DNA from 3 places in the Gilliamella sp. B2911 genome. Region 2 is predicted to be linked to each of the others. Evidence: riboswitches for the same ligand, from Rfam matches in the RefSeq annotation. Region 2 holds a riboswitch; each other region holds the start of a gene.

Region 1 (6,988 bases), on a different contig from region 2:
TGGGAAAAGGATCGAAAACAGGATCCGGAAAACGATCGGAAAAAAGATCGAGAAGAGGATCGCGGAAGCGATCGCGCGAAAATTCGCAGAATTTCACTTGATTGAGTGGAAAAATAAGTTTCAGTGAAAAATTTAAACTGGGTGTTGGACTTAGACGAATTTAAAAGATAGGTTGGCCAGGTTGCCTGTTGCCTGTTGCCTGTTGAAAATTATAATGCATTTTAGACTACCTTGTCAAGTAATTTTTTGATTTATTTGTGATTTTATACTTTTATATCAAATTTTAGCCTTGTAACTAAAACCGTATAAAAAGTATAGTGATTGGAAAAACACGATGCAACACTTTTTTTCACTCATTTACGTTAACTTTTGTAAATAGGATCTAAAAAGGATCTGAAAGTTAACTGATTAGATTTTGTTTTAATTAAATATATTTCAATTACAAATCTTTAAAATTAGAGCGATTGATCCTGAAAATTTTATTTTAGGGCTTAAAACAAGAATTTTGATCATTTAATAATTTTTAAGTGAAATTTAGAACCCCAAAAACCCCGCTCCTCAACTTTTTTTGCGATAAAAACCTCAAACCGCGGGTAATTCAAACGTCGCTAAGCCGCTTAATCGCTTATTACGATTTCTTCGACTATTTAATTTTTAAATACATATCCTCTCCCTTTACGAAAGGATTTTATGCAATAACTTATCTGATCATATTTCATCCATTCGTAAGTCTGAATTTTTTCTAAATGATAGTTATGATCTTTTACTACATTTCTATTTTAATTAGTTTTTGTTCGTTTTATAATCAATCCCCTCAACTTCTTACAATCTTCGATTTTTAATAAAAACAATGTGTTAATTAAGAGTAAATTTTCAACGCAAGGGAGTATTAACATGAATGATGGGTTAAAACTAGAAAAAATAAAAGCCTTATTTGAAAAACTTGAATTACCCGATTTTAATAGCTCATCAATAATTTATGGTTCTATCCACCCAAAACTTTGGAGATTTGCACTTTTTCAGGGCGCAGCCGCTTTTGATATTAAACACTACCTTATTTATTTTAATTCCGATGAAATTATTTTAATTGGCTTAACTCTCGGTGCAGATTTAACGAATGATGTTATTCGAATACCAATGACGTCAATTTCAAATTTCAAGTTCAAGAAAGGCTGGATTACCAGCAAATTTGAATTTACTATGGCTGGAAACAAAAGGTATCCATTTATAGTACCTAATTTTGTGTTCATCGCAAAATGGCAAAAGCCAAATTTAACCCATATTGTTTCCACCTATTTTAATCAATAATTAACTCAATTATCTTTTACCTATATGATGAAGCATAATTACCTAATATATTGTATTATTGGGTAATTTGATTTCATTTTTTACGTTTAATGTGTGATGCAGTCCTTGCCCGCATCGGAAATCCGTGAATTTGATTATAGTGCTTAGCGTTTTATAAAAAGTCCGTATATGTTCTAACTTGCATATTTCTGTTTTCTAGTTTAATTTATCGTCACTAACCCATTCACTTTTTGAGATGAGACATGACGATATCATTTAAAGAGCAGCAACAACGGATCAATTTTGTTAAACAATTTTTTGCTGAGCAATTAGCTAATAATTTATCACTAATTGAAGTTCAAGCCCCACTTTTAAGTCAAATTGGTGATGGTGTTCAGGATAATTTATCTGGAACTGAGAAGGCGGTTCAGGTTAATATTAAGAGTATTCCTGATGCACAATTTGAAGTGGTTCATTCACTCGCTAAATGGAAACGCAAAATCTTGAGCCAACATAATTTTCCAGTTGGTGAAGGTATTTATACCAATATGAAAGCACTTCGCCCTGATGAAGATAAGCTCTCCCCTATTCATTCTGTTTATGTCGATCAATGGGATTGGGAAAAAGTGATTCGTCCTGAAGATCGCAATCTTGCTTATTTAAAACAGACGGTAGAGAAGATTTATAGTGCCATTAAGGCTACAGAAAAAGTGGTTTCAGAAAAATATCATCTTTCTTGTTTTTTACCAGAGTCGATCACTTTTATGGATAGTGAGCAGTTATTAAAACGTTATCCTAATTTGTCACCAAAAGAGCGCGAAAACGCGATTACTAAAGAGTTAGGCGCAGTATTTTTAATCGGTATTGGCGGTGATTTGTCAAATAAAGAAAAACACGATGTGCGCGCCCCTGATTATGATGATTGGAGTAGCGATAATGAGATGGGTTCTAAAGGATTAAATGGTGATATTTTAGTTTGGAATCCAGTTTTAAATAGTGGTTTTGAAATTTCGTCAATGGGTATTCGCGTCGATCCTGAGACGTTAAAGCGTCAATTAAAATTAACCAATAATGAAGATCGCCTGCAATATGCTTGGCATAAAGCATTAGCTAATGGTGATTTTTTACAGACAATTGGTGGCGGGATTGGACAATCTCGACTAACTATGTTGCTTTTACAACAACATCATATTGGGCAAGTCCAAGCAAGTGTTTGGGATGATGTAACCAAGCAAAACTATCAACAACTTTTATAATTCATGCTCAGCATGTTTTATCTAAACTGGTAAAACATGCTGTTTACTAGTCACTTTTATCTAATGCCATTTGCCAAAAATTTATTTCCAGTTGCGTCGCTTGCTTAAATATTTGGCTTAATTGTTTAAATCGGTTTTCACTAATATTAAGTAATTGTCCTTCTATCCAAGCAATTTCTTTTTGTACTGCTTGTTGAAACTCCTTACTGGCATACATCTCAATCCAAGAGCGATATGGGTTGTTTTCGTTCCAACCTTGAATCCAATTAGCAATCATGCCATACCCAATTAAACAGGGCGCCATCGCTATGTGTATATCTAATATATCGCCGTGTAATCCTATATCAAGCACATAACGTGTATAATCACTATTGGCTTTGGCTTCCTTTAATGTGCTTAGTTCATATTCAGATATGTGCCATTTTTTGCAATATTCAATATGCAGATCAAGTTCAACTTCAACAATGGTTTTTAAACTCTCTAATGATTGCCGAATTTGAGCAATATCGTGACTTTTATATACTGCAAGTCCCCAAGCTCGGGAAAAGTTGATTAAAAAAAGATAATCTTGTTTCAGGTAGTATTGAAAACAGGTTAAGTCTAATGTGCCTTTTCCTAATTGTTGAACAAAATCATGTTGAATATAGTGTTTCCACTCGCTTGATTCAATCAGTGAGTTAAATGATGGCATAATGACTCCTTTTTTGACAAATTCGCTATAAGGAGTTAAACAGATTTCTATAATAGACGTGTTTTAAACTCCCTTCGTCGGTATTAACCGAATCAGGTTCAACGGGTATAATCTCAGCCTATAGCACCCCGGTTAAACAAATTATAAAATTTATAAAATGGTTACTTAAATTTCTCTTTATTCTGCTTTTTGTTCAGTTTCCTGAGATTCGGTAGAAGTCGGCTCTGGAGTTTGAACTTTTTCTACTGGTGCCGAAGCTGGCGTTTGAACTGGAGCGTTACTAGGGCTGTCGCTCTCGACAGGTTGTGGTGTGATTTCAACAGGTGTTTCAGGCTCATCTTTAACTGATTTTGATGATGGTGTACGAATATAAACAATGCTTTGTTTACCTCGATCACATGATCCAACGATTTTACCTTCAATATTTTGTTCACCTTGAGGAACAAGTTTTAATTGGAAGCTATTTTCATTAACACCGTTATTTTTAATTTTTTCGGCGATATTTGCACTAATTTCGTCACAATTGGACGCAGATGCAATAACTGGGAGACCTAATAATAAAACTACTGCTAACTTTTTCATGATCTTTCCTTAAGATTATCGAGTAACTGATGCATTATAAAACGATTGTTTAAACTGTCCATATCGTTTTGAATAACGCTGCAAATAAATTTTATCAATAGATTTGAAAAAGCTAGCTTAGTATAGATTTTTTAGTTAATTCTGCTCTTGGTGTTGGTTTTCGAGTAATTTTAATTTATCTAGAACCCATGAGCGAATATCGGATAATTCGGCTTCAGATAATTGATTTACAAAGTCTCTTTTTGCGTGGAGTTGTTTGCGATCTTCTTCAGTCAAAACCACACCTTTTAAATTTAATAATACCTCTTTACGGTACATTGAGTAGATAAAATCTTTTATCAAATCATCGGAAAGATTAATATCAGCCATGGTGATTTCCTTATTTTATAAAACTCATTTGTTAATCATCAAATTTAGTTAATCTTTATATAAATAACATTCTGATAGATTTTGAAGATGAATCCAGCCTAAAAAATAGGCTGACTTTTACTATAGTCTAATCACTATTAGATAACAATAGTAAATCGATAAATTAAATTAATTGATTAAATTATTCACTTTATTATTTGATAAGTATTTAACAAACCTGTTGATAACTCAATAACAATATAATAATTAATAAGTTATATGCAAGGTTAATTTTTAATCTTCTCTGATTTCTCAATTTTTGAGTAACCATTATCTAGCCTATTTCACAAAAATTGTGATTATAAAAAAATACAGCATATATTATGCTGTATAAAGAAAATATAAGGGAGTTAAAACAAGAATTTATAAAGCAGTAATAAACGCGGTTAAACCAAATAATACTCCTGGAAAATTAGCTATTGCAATTGGCCAATCCTTTTTTTGTCGTAATAAGCCATAACAGACCCATAATGAGCAGTTAATTGCTGCCGCTAAAGGTTGAGTTGGATTAGCTTTAAATCCATGAAGATTGTCGATAATTTGTGGGATATACGATACGTACATTCCTAATGATGCAAGTGTTGCGATAACACCCAAATAGTGAAAAGCTTTTGGAGAAAGATTCAAAATCAGCCTACCTGCTTATATATGAAAGGAGCAAATAATCTAACATATATAACAAGTGAGTTAAATATTGGTGTACCGTGGTTTCAGATAATATTTTGTAAATAAAATGATAAGATTTTTTATGTGAATCTATTTTAAGTAATCGGATATGGTTTTTAATAATAAATGTTATTGCTACGAAGGCCTTATATCAAACGCAAATTGTTATATCAAATGATGTAGCTAATAAGGCATAAAAACCGCGATTTTTTGATAGTTTTGTGATTATTTAGCTGAGATTCAATCCAATAATGAGATTTGAAGTTTACCGATTAACCCTGCCTTGTTTGTCTGGGCAGTTATGATCTATTTATTAACGCCAAATACCTGTTAGAACAATCAATAAAAACTTAGTTCGCTTTATCTCATCAAATCTTTTGCAAAATGACCATAACTTAAACGTATAGCGCCAACTCGATCCCCAAAGTCAGTGCCTTGTGACACTATTATATGCTTTGCTAGTAATTGATTTAAAATAGCCAACTCCTGCGCCTGACTGCTAACGGGCAAATGGGCATATAGATGAAAACCGCCTGTGGGTATCTGGTAATTGATGTCACCTTTAAAATAGTCATCAAGCCAATCTACTAGTTGGTTAGCCTTCTGTTTTAATTGCTGGCATAACCATTCTTGATGGGATTGGTAGTGATGAGTCAAATATTCTTCAGCTAAAAGTTGCGGTAATATACTTAATCCTGAGTCAATGTGATGCCTTATATTGGCTAGTTTTTCGATAATTTCTTTCGGAGCAATCATCCAACCAATACGTATGTTGCGACCAATATATTTGGATAATGATCCTAAATAGATAACTTGATTACTGGTATCATATTTTTTTATCGGGTCGATATGACTCTTTTGCTCAAAAGTTAACCCACTATAAGCATCATCCTCAACAATACCAATACACTGCTTTCGACAAAATGCCAATATCTGTTTTTTTCGATGATTACTCATCACACATCCCGTTGGATTTTGAAATATTGGATTTAGAAATAACCATTTAATTTGCCGTTCTAAACTGACTTTTTGTAAACTCTCTAAGGTTATCCCTTCAGCATCACACTCAATACCATATAACCGCAAACCTGCTGCTTGAAATAGTGGTAATGAATAGAAATATGAAGGTGATTCAATGCCTATTGCATCGCCAGGTTTTAATAATCCTTGAGTAATTAAAAAGAGGGATTGCTGCGTTCCTGAGGTTATTAAAATTTGATCGGGATCAACCCTCATGCCAAATTGGTTCAACATATAATTGGCGATCTGCACTTTGAGTGTGGGTAGACCCAATTGCAATGTGTCGCTTTGCTTTTCATAAGCAACCATTTCATGAGAGGTGATATTGGGTAACATTAATTTGGGCATCATATGAGTTGGTAAATCGCCATTAGCCAAATCACAGATGTTCGCCATTTGCTGACGAGTCTGAAATACTTTTTGTTGATATACACTTTTGCGATTTTGATAGAAATGGGCTGGCAGTCGCCAGTTAATGGTGGAGTAAGCTTGAAGCCCCCATTTTTGATCATTAATAAAGGTTCCACTACCCTGCTTACGAACCAATATATTTCTTTCAGTTAAGATATCTAGCGCATGGACAATAGTTGAGCGGTTAACGTGCAGATTTTTAGCTAACTCTCGCTCTGATGGTAATCTCTCACCCGCTATTAATACCCCTTGTTCAATGTAGTTTTCAATCAACTGGACCACTTTTTTAAATAGTGCTCCGTCAAAAGCCGCTAATTTTTGTTTATTCCACATCGTCTATCAATTTTTTGATTTATGCATAATTGGATGGGTTAATTATAGTCCAATTGGCTGTTTATTGAAGCAATTTTATTTTGAATAATACTTTATTTAATTAGGAGTAATCATGAAAACAGGTACACAAACAGTAAAACGTGGCATGGCACAGATGCAAAAAGGCGGTGTGATTATGGATGTAGTTAATGCCGAACAAGCAAAAATTGCTGAGCAAGCAGGTGCAGTGGCTGTAATGGCTTTAGAACGTGTTCCCTCTGATATACGCGCTGCTGGAGGCGTAGCACGAATGGCTGATCCAACAATCGTTGAAGAAGTGATGAAAGCAGTCACC
Region 2 (6,988 bases):
TTCTTGATAGTGATAATGCGATATCTGTTGGTATAAATAATACGGCAAAGTGCTCACTGATTCCCCACCAAATAATGCAATTACTCCAAAATCACCCAATGACAATATGGCAGCAAGGGCAAAACTCATCAACATAAGGCTTTTTAACCCCTTAAAATCGACCAAATAAAAATGCGTTATACCATTGATATTAAGGGTTTGGGTTAATTGCCAATAGCGTGCAGTAATATCATACATCGGCGTAGCTAAATTTTTAAGGATGAAAGGTAGCGCCATTAACCCATTACAAACCATAATTAATAAGCAGATAAAAACAGTGTGATGACTATAACCAAATAACAATAAAAACAATCCCGATGCTAATACCATGTTTGGTATGGCTAATATCAGTGAGGCAACCAGCATAAGCCGATTACTTAATTGACGTTGTTGGTTAATCAATAGTCGGCAATTGGTCCATAGCAAAAGTAACCCAAGTAACATCGCTATCATAGCGGAACCTATAGCAATAAGGATTGAATAGAGTAAGGCTTGTTGCAACATCGATGTGAGTAATGAGATTTGGAAAAAATAGAAACCTTGAAAAAGTATGGTAATCATCGGAGACAGGATAAATAATCCCCCTATTACGATAATGATCATGCTAATCATTTTTAGCCAATTGGTTATCGGTAATTGATAGTTGGACTGACTAAATTTAACACTCAGCTTTCTATCATTTCTATTTATTTTCTGCATCAAGCTGATAAAAACAATACAGCAAACCAACTGCACGCAAGATAGCAATGCGGCTTGTAATAGATCAAAGTCTCGCACCGCTTGATAAATAGCCACTTCCAACGTGGTGTATTTTGGACCACCACCCAATGCAAGCACTATGGCAAAACTCGAAAAACAGAGCATAAAAATAAGTGCTGCCATAGGTAATATTTGTCTACGAAGTAACGGCCATTCAAGTAATTTAAAATAGGTAAATGTTGAAAAATTAAGTTGTGCCGCTAACTGTCTTTGTTCTATAGCAACACTGTTTAATGTTTTGTAAAAGAGCACACAAGCATAAGGAAAATTCAAAAAAACATGAGCCAACAAAATACCTTGCAAGCCATAAATAGGAAATGAAAATGGGATATGCAGTACTTGGCAAATGTAAGCCAGTAAACCTTGTTGCCCATATACCGACAACAACCCTGTCACAACCACTAAAGCGGGTAAAATAAAGGTAATTGGCATTATTTTTATCAGTAACTTTTTACCTTTAAAATCAATAAAGGAGAGCGCCTTAGCCATTAATATTGCTGATGCCAGCGAAAGTATTGTCGATAACAAAGCTTGATAAAAAGTGATCCAAACAATATGAAGTACATAACTATCAAGATAAATCGTCAAATTTCCTGACTCCAAGGCAAATCGCCAAATAGCAATAAGTGCCGAGCTTAAAATGATGAGTATTAAGCTCGCAGCACTTATTCCGGGTAATAACGATTTAAATTTTAACATTGACGATACGGGATCTATTGACTAATTGCCGATTGCCATTCTCGAATCCAAGCTTTTTGATGTTTTTCAATCTCTGCTGGCTCAAATTCTAACGATTTATTGACCGAATTAATTTGCGCAAAGGCATTAGGTAGATCCGTTTTGATAATCGGATACATCACATTTTTCTCAGCAAATTGGTGTTGGACTTCAGGTGTCAGCAAATAACGTAAAAATTGGCGCGCTAGGTCAATTTCTTGACTGTATTTAATAATTCCGGCGACTTCAACTTGACGATAGTGTCCTTCATCAAAAATAGCTGCTTCGTAGTGATGCTCGTTTTCATTAATGATATGTGCCACTGGCGATGTACTGTAACTAAGTACAAAATCCGCTTCGCCTTTTAAAAACATACCATAAGCTTCGCTCCAACCTTTGGTGACCGTCACCGTGTTTTTAGCGATTTGTTGCCAAGCTTCTGCTGCTTTATCACCATAAACTTTTTTTACCCAAAATAGTAAACCAAGTCCTGGTGTACTGGTTCTTGGATCTTGGTAGATGATTTTCCAACCGGCTTTATTTTCAACCAGTTCATGTAAAGAATGAGGTGGATTTTTGACTTTGTTATTATTGTAGATAAAAGCAAAATAACCAAAATCATAAGGCATAAAACTATCATCCCACCAATTGGTGTTGAGATTGTCGGGTTTAGCGATTTGATGAGGAATAAGAATATTCGCTTGTTTGGCTTGCTCTAATAGGTTGTTATCTAACCCTAAAATAACATCCGCATTCGTTTTATCGCCTTCAAGGCGAATACGATTTAAAACTGACACACCATCACCTAATGTCACAACCTCAAGTTGGCAATTGCACTGGGCTTCAAACCCTTTTTTGATTGCCTCACCGGGTCCCCATTGTGACATAAATGAATTATAGCTATAAACCGTCAAAGTGGGCATTTCTGCATTGGCTAATGGGCTAAAAAGTGAAAATAGAAAAATAACAGGTAGTAAAAAGTTTTTACAAAACATTTTGCCTCCAAAAAAATAGGTAAAAGACAAAAGGTTTGAGCAGATATAATAACTCAAATCCCTCCGCTGGCATTATCCAGTTCAGGTTCGACGAGTTATGTCAGTCAATCTGACACTCTCAGCCCACTAGGGCACCCCGTTGAGAACGACATTAGTTTAGAGGGTGAAGGTATAATTGTAAATAGTTACCCTCAACGGTTGCCTACAAACTTATCTACGATTTTGGAAAAGAGTAACTGCCCTTGATCAATCTGATAGCTTGATAAAATTCCCGCTTAGCCCCATTTGTAATCAGAAAATCGATTTCTTGCTTATTTAAGGAGTGAGTGAGTTTTGCATATTCATTCTAAAGGATATTTTCACCATGATTATCATAGTATTTTGTCAATTGTGAATCTGAGTTCTTGCAGATGGTCTTGAGCAAACACCAACGTTGAAAAGAGCAAAAGGATATTGATAATCAGGTAGTTAAATAAATTTCGGCACCTGTTTTCTCTTTATTTTTTTATCTATTTTATAATTAAGTTAATAAATTACATCTAAATAAAAAAATTTTTGTTTATAAAAGAATCAGCTATTTACTTGTCCTTAACTAATCCCACAGTGACAATTTATCAATTTATCAGTATTATATTGGGCATTTTATTTTAATCGATTAGGTTCAGTGTGAATATTCAACAACTATTAACACAACGTGTTTCTCAAGCAATGATTATGGCGGGTGCTGATAAAAACTGCGACGCTTTAATCAAGCAATCAGCTAAAGCCCAATTTGGTGACTACCAAGCAAATGGTATCATGTCTACCGCTAAAAAATTGGGAATGCCACCACGAGCATTAGCTGAAAAAGTTTTACAACATCTTGATATTGATGATATTGCCGATAAAATCGAGATCGCCGGTCCTGGTTTTATTAATATCTTTTTAAAAGATCGTTGGATTGCTGAACAAAACGAAGTCGCGCTAAATAGTGATAAACTGAATATTACTTTACCAGCCAAACCACAAACTATTGTGGTTGATTACTCTGCACCAAACGTAGCAAAAGAGATGCACGTCGGCCATTTACGCTCAACTATTATTGGTGATGCTAGTGTCCGAGTATTAAGCTTTCTTGGTCATAATGTTATCCGTGCCAACCATGTTGGTGATTGGGGAACCCAATTTGGGATGTTAATCGCCTATCTTGAAAAAATGGAAAACGAACATGCCAATGACATGGAACTTTCAGATTTAGAATCGTTCTATCGCGCAGCGAAAAAACATTACGACGAAGACGAAGCCTTTGCCGAAAAAGCCCGTAATTATGTCGTAAAACTTCAAGGTGGTGACCAATATTGCCGTGAAATGTGGCGAAAACTGGTGGATATCACCATGACACAAAACATTGCCACATATAAACGCCTTAATGTCACCTTATCGGTTGAAGATACAATGGGCGAAAGCATCTATAACAGTATGCTACCAGGCATTGTTGCCGATCTAAAACAGAAAAAATTAGCGGTTGAAAGTGACGGTGCCATCGTCGTATTTCTAGATGAATATAAAAATAAAGAAGGCGAACCAATGGGCGTTATTATCCAAAAACGTGATGGTGGCTATCTTTATGCAACAACCGACATTGCCTGTGTAAAATATCGTTACGAAACACTTCATGCTGAACGTATTTTATATTATACCGATTCACGTCAACACCAACATCTAGAACAAGTTTGGGATATCGTACATAAAGCGAAATATGTACCAGAATCCTTAAAACTTGAACACCACATGTTTGGAATGATGTTAGGTAAAGACGGCAAGCCGTTTAAAACTCGTTCAGGTGATACCGTAAAATTAAACGACCTGCTTGACGAAGCAACAGAGCGTGCAGAAGCACTCATTAAAAGTAAAAATCCCGATCTTTCTCCAACAGAACTTGCCAAAGTGATTGATGCAGTAGCGATTGGCGCAGTGAAATATGCCGACCTATCCAAAAATCGTACCACCGATTATGTTTTTGATTGGGATAACATGTTGTCATTTGAAGGCAATACTGCACCATATCTACAATATGCCTATACACGCGTACTGTCGGTGTTTAGAAAATCAAATATCAACGAAGATAGCTTAACTGGTAATATCAATTTAGGCACGGACAAAGAGCGAACATTAGCAATTCGATTAATTCAATTTGATGAAACCGTTTCAACAGTCGCTGCAGAAGGCACACCGCATGTGCTGTGCGCCTATTTGTATGATATCGCCACCCTATTTTCTAGCTTCTATGAGCACTGCCCAATTTTGGCAGCCGAAAATGAAGACTTGAAACATAGCCGTCTAAAACTGGCATCTTTAACAGCAAAAACCCTTAAAACCGGTTTAGATATGCTTGGTATTAAAACGGTTGAAAAAATGTAACAAAACCAGCCACCGATATTGCTCAATATCGGTGGTATATCGCCACTTAAAAACATCTTAAAAATTTCAGCGTTTAAAATTGAGGGAAGTTTTATAAAACGAAATTTATCCCCAAAAAATCCTCAACTTTTTGATATAAAAACACAACTAAACACCACAACTTAAAGCTGGATTATTCATATAAAACAATATTAAAAAGTAGGATTTAGAACCCCAAAAACCCCGCTCCTCAACTTTTTTTGTAATAAAAAAATAAACCCGCTGGTAATTCAAACGTCGCTAAGCCACAAAATCGATTTTTATGGCTAAACGACGTTGGCTCGTAGCTTACTTTTAATTGCTTAATACTTTTTTCCTCACCCCCAACCTTCGGCACTAAAGATTAAGGACGAAAAAATAAATACTAAGGATAGACGCAAAGACCGTAGCCGGAGTACTGCCAATCCACATAACCGTCCTGTGTGGTCACGACATGTTTGACTCTATAATACGAGTCGCTAGTCAAGTACCAATAGTAGTTGAAGCCAACGCCTGAATAATCATCCATTTTACCCCACTCCGAGAAAAAACCAGAACCTATACGACGTATGTAATGATTATCAGATAAGAAAGTAGGATTGGCTACATCCTCCCAATATGCATTAGTTAAATCACGTCTGCTAGGCAGACGTTGATAACCAAGACGATTACACCAAGATAAGGTATCAGAATAATTGCGCACCATAGCACGGTTGACGAACCACTGCTTCAAAGTAAAACCATATTTAACAACAGGAATACCATTATTGTCACGACCGACCAACTCGAAGGTCTGAGGCAAAGATGGAGTGGAAATACGATCAGGATAGGATGAAGCCTGTTGGGATTCGGTAGCGTAAGGACCCGTTAAAGTAACGCGTACGCTTGTAGCAGTAGGATTAGACATAGTAGCAGTGATACCTCCATGAGAAACAGGAGACCAAGACAATGGCTGACTACTATCAGAAATGAGTAAATCAAAGTACAATCCATCAGCGCCAGTTGTAGGAAAGTTTAAACGGTAAGATAACGGGTCAGTTGACTGAGTGAGAAAACCATTAGCAGGGTCCCACATCGAAACCGGACCAGCAAAATCCCAACGAGAGTTATAAGTAGAATCACCACGCTTACCATTTTTTAAATTAGGTTTGGCAAAATTAACTTTAGCACAAACTGAGGTACCAGACTTTGGATTGACGTAATAAGTCTCACTACGGGCACTGAAAGTACTACGATTAGGAAATCCGTAACGAGTTGATAATGTACCGTTAGTACTGGATAACGTAACTCTATAAGGTGCAGAATCAGTACATGTCGTTAAAACAGTATTACGTGATACAGGCCGATTGTTTTTATCGACAATAGATAAACTTAAACGACCAGTAGCAGTAACGCCAGAATCACCATCATCATCCCCCCAATAATTATTAGGAGGACCGATAAGAGTACTTAAATCGACTGAATTAGTATTAGTTGGGACGAACATACGAATATCATCAAAACTCTGACCCACAACCGGCAAGATGATAGGTCTTGAAGAAGATGATGAATTGGTAGAAGGCGTATAATGTGTACCATCAGATAGTGTAATCCCAAGCAAACCGTCAGTATCAACAACACGAGTACGACCACCGTCGAAAGTCAGATAAGGTGCACTACCCTGTATCGCATTCCTAGTTGTCTGTGAAGTTAATGCGTGACTGGAAAAAGGAAGAAAAAACGCCATGGAAAAAACAATCTGCCGGGATAATTTGGGAAAGGATCGAAAATAGGATCTGAAAGAGGATCCGAAATACGATCGAGAAAAGAATCGCGGAAGCGATCGCGCGATAATTCGCAGAATTTCACTTGATTGCGTGGAAAAATAAGTTTCAGTGAAAAATTTAAGATAGGAGTTGAACTTAGACGAATTTAAAAGATAGGTTTGGCAGGTTGGCTGTTGGCTGTTGGCTGTTGAAAATTATATTGCATTTTAGACTATCCTGTCAAGTAATTTTTTGATTAATTTACAATTTTATACTTTTCTGTCAAATTTTAGCCTTGTAGCTAAAACCGTGTAA
Region 3 (6,988 bases), on a different contig from region 2:
TAAAATCATAAAAACAAAACAAACGGTAGCCAACGATAATGTTGTTAGACTAGTCCATCCAAAAGTAGAACCTTTGGTTATCACAAGATTTAATGAAACTAACGTAATAACAAAAACAAATAGCCCTACATAATCAAATTTTGGCAGACTCGAAGGATCTTCAATTTTGGTTTCAGGAGTTCCTTTCAACAAAAGCATACCTAATACAGCACAGATAATAGAGATTATAAAGATCCATTGCCAACCTAAATAAGTCGCTATTGCACCGCCAGCAAGCACACAAGTGCCCGAGCCGCCCCAAGATCCAATCGACCAAAAACTCAATGCACGCTGACGATCTTTGCCTTGATAATAGGTTTTCACTAATGCTAAAGTCGATGGCATAATACAGGCTGCAGATAAGCCTTGAATAATGCGTCCAAAGGTAAATAATATTTCTCCTTGGGCGAAAATCAAACAAAGACAACCAATAATACTTAAAATAAAACCAAAGTAAGTAAAACGAACTCGTCCAAAGCGATCAGCTAAACCACCAGCAACCACAATAAAGCAGCCAGAGAAAAGTGCAGTCAAACTTACTGCTAAATTAAAAGAGGCTGGAGTGATACCAACTGTATGCTGAACAGCCGGTCCAACATTGACTATTGATTGAGCAAACAGCCAAAAAGTAATAACTCCTAATACAATACCTAATGTTAACCGGTTATAACTTTTAACTTGCTTGGTGCTAGAATTCTTTGAAGTTGACATATTTAAACCAGACATAGAAGCGATTTATCCTTATTTACTTAAATATGTTTCAGTTAATGCAACCCAATATGACGCAGCAGGAACAATACATTTATCATTAAAATCATAACCAGGATTATGAACACTACAAAATCCTGGTTCGTCTCCATTGCCGATAATCATGTAACAACCATTTGGATTGCTCTCTAACATAAAAGCAAAATCTTCACTGCCCATAAAAGGATGGCAATTATCATGAACACGATCTTTACCGACTAATTTCTGAGCAACTTCTAATGCAAATTTTGTTGCATTAGCACCATTATGTAAAACAGGGCTACCATTGATATGTTCGATTTTAACTGAGGCGCCAAAACTTTCCGCCTGCGAAGTGGCAATTTCGGTAATACGCTTGAGCAATAAAGTCCGGGTATTATTATCTAATGCTCTGACGGTTAGCTTCATCAATGCATCGCTATTGACCACATTGGGGGCTTCGCCAGATTGAATACAACCAATCGTGATAACAGCTTTCTCAAAGGGTGAAACATTGCGGGAAACAATACTTTGTAAAGCAATGCCAATATAACAAGCAACAAGCGTCGCATCAATTCCTCGCTCAGGCATGGCTCCATGAGCACCTTTCCCTTTGATGGTGATATGAATCGTATCGGATGAAGCCATAAGAGCACCGCTTTTAAAATAAAAATGGCCTTCCTTAAATCCGGGCATATTGTGAATACCGAAAATCACATCACAAGGAAATTGTTTAAATAAACCCTCATCGACCATCACTTTCCCACCATATAACAACTCTTCAGCTGGTTGAAAAATGACATGTAAAGTCCCATCAAAGTTGCGTGTTTCGGCAAGATATTTAGCTGCACATAGCAAAATAGTGGTATGCCCATCATGACCACAACCGTGGAATTTACCATGGCTAACACTGCTCCAAGGTTTACCCGAAGCTTCAACAATAGGTAATGCATCCATGTCAGCTCTAATACCTATTTTCTTATTACTAGCGCCATTTTTCAAAACACCAACGACGCCAGTTTTTGCTAGACCACTATGAACCTCATAGCCCCATTCAGATAGCTTATTTGCAACTAAATCACTGGTTTTTTTCTCTTCAAAACCTAACTCAGGATGTTTATGAATCTGATGTCGAATATCAACAAATTCTTGTTCTGTTTTTCTAATCGTTTCCATAATATGCTGCATTTTAGGCTCCTAATTAACCTGAATATCGTTTATGAGAAAAAATAAAAATGGAACTATACATCTAAGTTAAAATTATATTTAAAAACAAAAAATAACTTTATTATCAAAACCACATAGATGAATAAATATACAATCTAATTTTGTATAAGTCGATTATTTCTGTTATTCAATTTTTATTCTTGAAGGATAACCTTGCTTATTTTTCTTGGCACCATGGTTTATTTGAGTATAAAGGAGCAGAAACGCTCAATCATTACGTTTTATTAATAACAGATATAAATCTTATAAATTTTCACTATTCTGAGGTGTTTTTTTTGTAGGCTTATTGGCGTAATATAATCACTATACTTTATATGACAGACAAATTTATTTTAATTATAGATGTTCCAACGTTGCACTAGATGAATTATAGATAACAAAAGGGGATAATGATGAAATTAATCGTCGATAATATGAGTTGTCAACATTGTGTTAAAACCATTATTAAAGCAATTAATGATATTGATCCTAAAGCTAAAGTGACCGTTGATTTAGCGAAGCATGAGGTTGATATAGAAGGTGGTACTATCTCACAAGAAGCTGCAATTCAAGCCGTTAATCAAGCGGGGTTTGAGTTTGTGGGTATTTCGTATTAAGGCAATACTATTTACAATTTCTCATTTTAAACGATTAAGACAATCGCTTAAATACTAGATAATACAAATATCCAATAGCCTCTATTTTACTAGATGATGCACTAAAAAAGTTTTCATATACTTCATTGGCACGGATTGTCGATGAAGTATATAGCTGTTGAAAATAGCGTTTGCCGAAAATACTACATTTAGCTTTCTAGCCTTTTCCTGCGGTGTCCCACCATTGATAAAAATGGTGAGTAGGTCCAATTCCTTTACCAATTTTCAAATTATCTGCATTTTCAATGGCACCTTGTAGGTATTTTTTTGCTTGTTTAACGGCTTCTTCTAACTCATATTTTGGTAGTAATGCTGAAATAGCTGCCGATAATGTGCAACCTGTACCATGAGTGTTTTTAGTTTGGATACGTGGTGATGCCATTCTGATGATCTTTGTTGGCGTGATTAGATAATCCGGACTTTCTTGACTTGGCAAATGTCCCCCTTTCATTAATACTGCCTGACAGCCTAATTTGAGTAGCTCATAACCCTGTTGTTGCATTTCATCTTCGTTTTGTGCCTCATGACAATCAAGTAATGCTGCTGCTTCTGGAAGGTTAGGGGTGATGATGGTGGCTAATGGTAATAGCAATTCTCGAATAGCGGTAATGGCATCATTTCTCAATAAAGGATGCCCCCCTTTGGCTATCATTACCGTATCAAGAACAATATTGGCAATAGGATTATTGCTTAATAGATGATTAACCGTGGTTACAATCTCTTTATTCATCAGCATACCGATTTTAACGCTATCAATATGGATATCTTGATAAAGTGTGTTAAATTGAGCCTTAACAAATTCGGGTGGCACTTGGTATATGCTATTAACACCTTGTGTACTTTGTGCGGTTAAAGCAGTAATGACTGACATCCCATAAGCGCCAAGCGCTGAAAAGGCCTTTAAATCGGCCTGAATACCTGCACCGCCACTAGGATCGCTACCAGCTATAGTTAATGAAACTGTTGTCATGGTTTAATTTCCTATCTTGCTTGTCTTATTTTTCTAATCAAATCAGATGTGGCCTTAGCAATATCTCCTTGCCCGCAAATTGCGGATACAACGGCAATACCTTCAATGCCAGTTTGAATCACTTCAGTTAAATTGTTTACACCGATACCACCGATCGCAACGGCAGGGCATTGTTTTGCTTTAACAAGTTCAGTCAATTGGGCGATGCCTATTGCTTTTGCTGCATCTTTTTTGGTGGGGGTTGGATAGATAGGGCCAATACCTAGATAATCGACTAGTTGCCAAGGAACGCGCTCAAGTTGCGAATAATTAGAGACTGAAAGCCCTATCCATTTATCTTCTCCAATTAATCGTCGTGCAACTTCGACAGGTAGATCGCTTTGTCCAACATGAACACCATCGGCATCGACAGCTAAAGCTATATCAATATGATCATTAATCAATAGTGGAACTTGAGTGTCGATTAATACTTCTTTTAAAGCTTGGGCGGCTTTATACCAATTTCTACCTGAATATTCTTGTTCTGAACGTAATTGAACGGCAGTAACACCATTTTCAACTGCAAACTTAGTGGTATTAACCATACCATTTATGCCATCACAAAGTACTGGATCAAGTACTAAATAGAGTGTTAAATCAAGTTGCTTCTTCATCAAAAATCCTTATTTGTGGTGAAAAGAGAAAGTTGGTCAATAATTGACATAGCAAAAGTACCTAGCCCTTGCTGTTTATTAGCAAGTTCACCCGCTTTTTTCATCATAAAGCAGGCTGAAGCAGTAGCCTTTAAATGATCTTCAGAACTTGCAATCAATGCTGCCACAATCGCAGATAATGAACAACCAGTACCAGTTACTTGTGTTAGCGCGATATCACCCCCAACAATGCTATAAACCTGCTCACCATCTGTGACATAATCGGTCTCACCTGTTATTGCAACAATGGTTTGATATTTCTTGGCTAATAGCATTGCCGCATCTAATGCAGAATCAGTAGAATCCAGCCCATCAGGCCCTTTTGATGATGATTGTTGACCACTTAATGCTAGAATTTCTGAAGCATTTCCTCGAATAACTGTCGGTTTAAATGTTAATAATTGCTTAGCAATTTCAGTACGATATTTCAATGCTGCTCCAACTGCGACAGGATCTAATACCCAAGGAGTTTGATTAGCTTTTGCGGCGGCTAGTAACATGCTTTTAGCGCTGTGACTATTGATCGTGCCAATATTAATTAACAAACCATTTGCAATGGCAACAAAGTCCTCAACTTCTTGCTCAGCTACCACCATCGCTGGTGAAGCCCCAATCGCCAAAAGAACGTTAGCGGTGTAATTTTGTACCACATCATTGGTAATACAATGGATTAAAGGTCGCTTCTGATGAACTTGCTCAATAAAAGGAATGGCATCTTGATTTGAAAATAATTTAATGACCGACATATTCTTTCCTTATCTAATAAATAATATTAAGGGAAGAATGTGTCAAAAGCGGTAATTAAGACAGAGACTTCCCTACGCTGGCATGATCCAGATCAGGTTCAACGGGTAAATTCTCAGTTTTTTGCTCTAACAAAAAACACCCCGAGTCTAAATAACAAATTTGGATAAAATTGAATCTATTATGAACTGAGTTTAAAAATTAAACAAGTTATTGTAATAATCTTTCTATATCACTAATGGCTCGTCTATCCGGTAAGAAAATTATTAAATGATCGCCATCTTCAATCATTAAATCCGTATTTACTATAATTACATCTTCACCACGAACCACGGCACCAATCGTAGCACCTGAAGGTAATTTTAAACTGTTAATATTTTTACCGACTAATTTTGAATTTTCCGCTTCACCACGAGCAACTACTTCGACAATTTCCGATTCACCTTGGCGTAATGAGACAACTTTAACTACACCCGTTTGCCTAACATGGCTTAGTAGTTCTGAAATAGTGGCATGTTGTGGTGAAATCGCGATATCAATAACACTATCGTTAATCAATTCTAAGTAGGCTTGTCGCTGGATAAGAACGATGACTTTTTTTGCCCCCATTCTTTTTGCCAGCATAGATGACATAATATTGGCTTCATCATCGCTAGTGACCGCCACAAACAGATCGGTTAACTCAACTTGCTCTTGTGATAATAATTCTTGGTCTGATGATTCTCCATGTAACACGGTGGTATTAACTAACTGCTCAGCTATTAATTCAGCTTTTTCTGCATTACGTTCAATCAACTTAACTTGATAATCATTCTCTAAACGTTTAGCTAAAGCAATGGCAACGCCACCGCCACCGCTAATAATAATACGTTTATAAGGTTTTTCTAGCCTTTGTAGTTCACTGGTTACTGCTTTAATATTGAGGGGAGGGGTAATAAAATAAACCATGTCTCCAGCTTCAATTAAAGTCGAACCTATTGGGCGAATAAAACGATTTTGACGATAAATAGCAACAACACGCGCTTCGACATGTGGTAAATGCTCTTTAAGTTCGGACAGTTCGCTCCCCACTAACGCACCACCGTAATAAGCGGTTACAGCAACCAAACATACACGATTATCATAAAACGAAGCAAACTGTAGAGCACCAGGATATTGAACTAATTGGCTAATATGATTTGTAATTAAGTTTTCAGGAGCAATAATATGATCGATGTTGATACAATCTTTATTGAAGAATGGGTATCTTTCATCGTTATATTCAGGAGCACGGATTCTAGCAACTTTTTGTGGAATATTAAACATCACATGCCCAATCTGACAAGCCATCATATTGACTTCATCAGAATTGGTAACGGCAACTAACATATCGGCTGATTCCGCGCCAGCACTCTCTAATACTTGTGGGTAAGAGGATTTACCGCAAATGACTTGTAAATCAAAACGCTCTTGCAAAGATTGCAATTTATCATGATCTTCATCAACGACAGTCACATCGTTCTGCTTTTCAGTTACTAGATATTCAGCAAGTGCACTACCAGTTTGGCCTGCACCAAGAATGATAATTTTCATAATAAACCTATTATAATCAAAAGGCCTCAAGCTAACTCATTATTAGAACAATAGAGCTCATATCAATTAAAGCCGTTTGATATTATTTAGTAATAATCGCAATCTTATTTTAGATTATACAAAACCGATTGCGTCATAAACCTTCTTCAACGTAGGCTCTGCTTTAGCGCGAGCTTTTTGTGCTCCTTCTTGCATAATTGAAAGAAGATAATTTTCATCATCTCGATATTGATGATATTTTGCTTGTAAACCGGTTAACATCTCGATAACTTGATTTGCCACCTCGGTTTTTAGATGACCATACATTTTGCCTTCAAACGCTTTTTCAAGTTCAGCAATCGGCTTACCTGTAATACCTGTCAAAATATCTAACAGATTTGAAA

Evidence for each region. A riboswitch is a leader RNA that binds a small molecule or an ion and turns the genes downstream of it on or off. The one in region 2 is predicted to bind thiamine pyrophosphate.
Region 1: linked by a shared signal. The riboswitch ahead of tenA (thiaminase II) and the one ahead of thiB (thiamine ABC transporter substrate binding subunit) in region 2 are both predicted to bind thiamine pyrophosphate.
Region 3: linked by a shared signal. The riboswitch ahead of thiM (hydroxyethylthiazole kinase) and the one ahead of thiB (thiamine ABC transporter substrate binding subunit) in region 2 are both predicted to bind thiamine pyrophosphate.

Annotation. Positions count from the first base shown of each region.
Region 1 covers NZ_JAFNNA010000009.1:1,805-8,792, forward strand. Annotated here, with positions in the region: gene J3U27_RS08230 (hypothetical protein) at 895-1,308, shown strand; gene asnA (aspartate--ammonia ligase) at 1,551-2,543, shown strand; gene tenA (thiaminase II) at 2,590-3,234, opposite strand; TPP riboswitch at 3,287-3,375, opposite strand; gene J3U27_RS08245 (DUF1161 domain-containing protein) at 3,412-3,816, opposite strand; gene J3U27_RS08250 (hypothetical protein) at 3,952-4,185, opposite strand; gene J3U27_RS08255 (SemiSWEET family transporter) at 4,588-4,851, opposite strand; gene J3U27_RS08260 (PLP-dependent aminotransferase family protein) at 5,251-6,654, opposite strand; gene pdxS (pyridoxal 5'-phosphate synthase lyase subunit PdxS) at 6,764-6,988, shown strand, end outside.
Region 2 covers NZ_JAFNNA010000012.1:80,928-87,915, reverse strand. Annotated here, with positions in the region: gene thiP (thiamine/thiamine pyrophosphate ABC transporter permease) at 1-1,497, opposite strand, end outside; gene thiB (thiamine ABC transporter substrate binding subunit) at 1,512-2,510, opposite strand; TPP riboswitch at 2,551-2,659, opposite strand; gene argS (arginine--tRNA ligase) at 3,177-4,910, shown strand; gene J3U27_RS09925 (hypothetical protein) at 5,314-6,654, opposite strand.
Region 3 covers NZ_JAFNNA010000002.1:302,918-309,905, forward strand. Annotated here, with positions in the region: gene J3U27_RS03405 (MFS transporter) at 1-765, opposite strand, end outside; gene J3U27_RS03410 (M20 aminoacylase family protein) at 781-1,953, opposite strand; gene J3U27_RS03415 (heavy-metal-associated domain-containing protein) at 2,382-2,588, shown strand; gene thiD (bifunctional hydroxymethylpyrimidine kinase/phosphomethylpyrimidine kinase) at 2,785-3,597, opposite strand; gene thiE (thiamine phosphate synthase) at 3,609-4,250, opposite strand; gene thiM (hydroxyethylthiazole kinase) at 4,250-5,035, opposite strand; TPP riboswitch at 5,088-5,189, opposite strand; gene trkA (Trk system potassium transporter TrkA) at 5,244-6,605, opposite strand; gene trpS (tryptophan--tRNA ligase) at 6,720-6,988, opposite strand, start outside.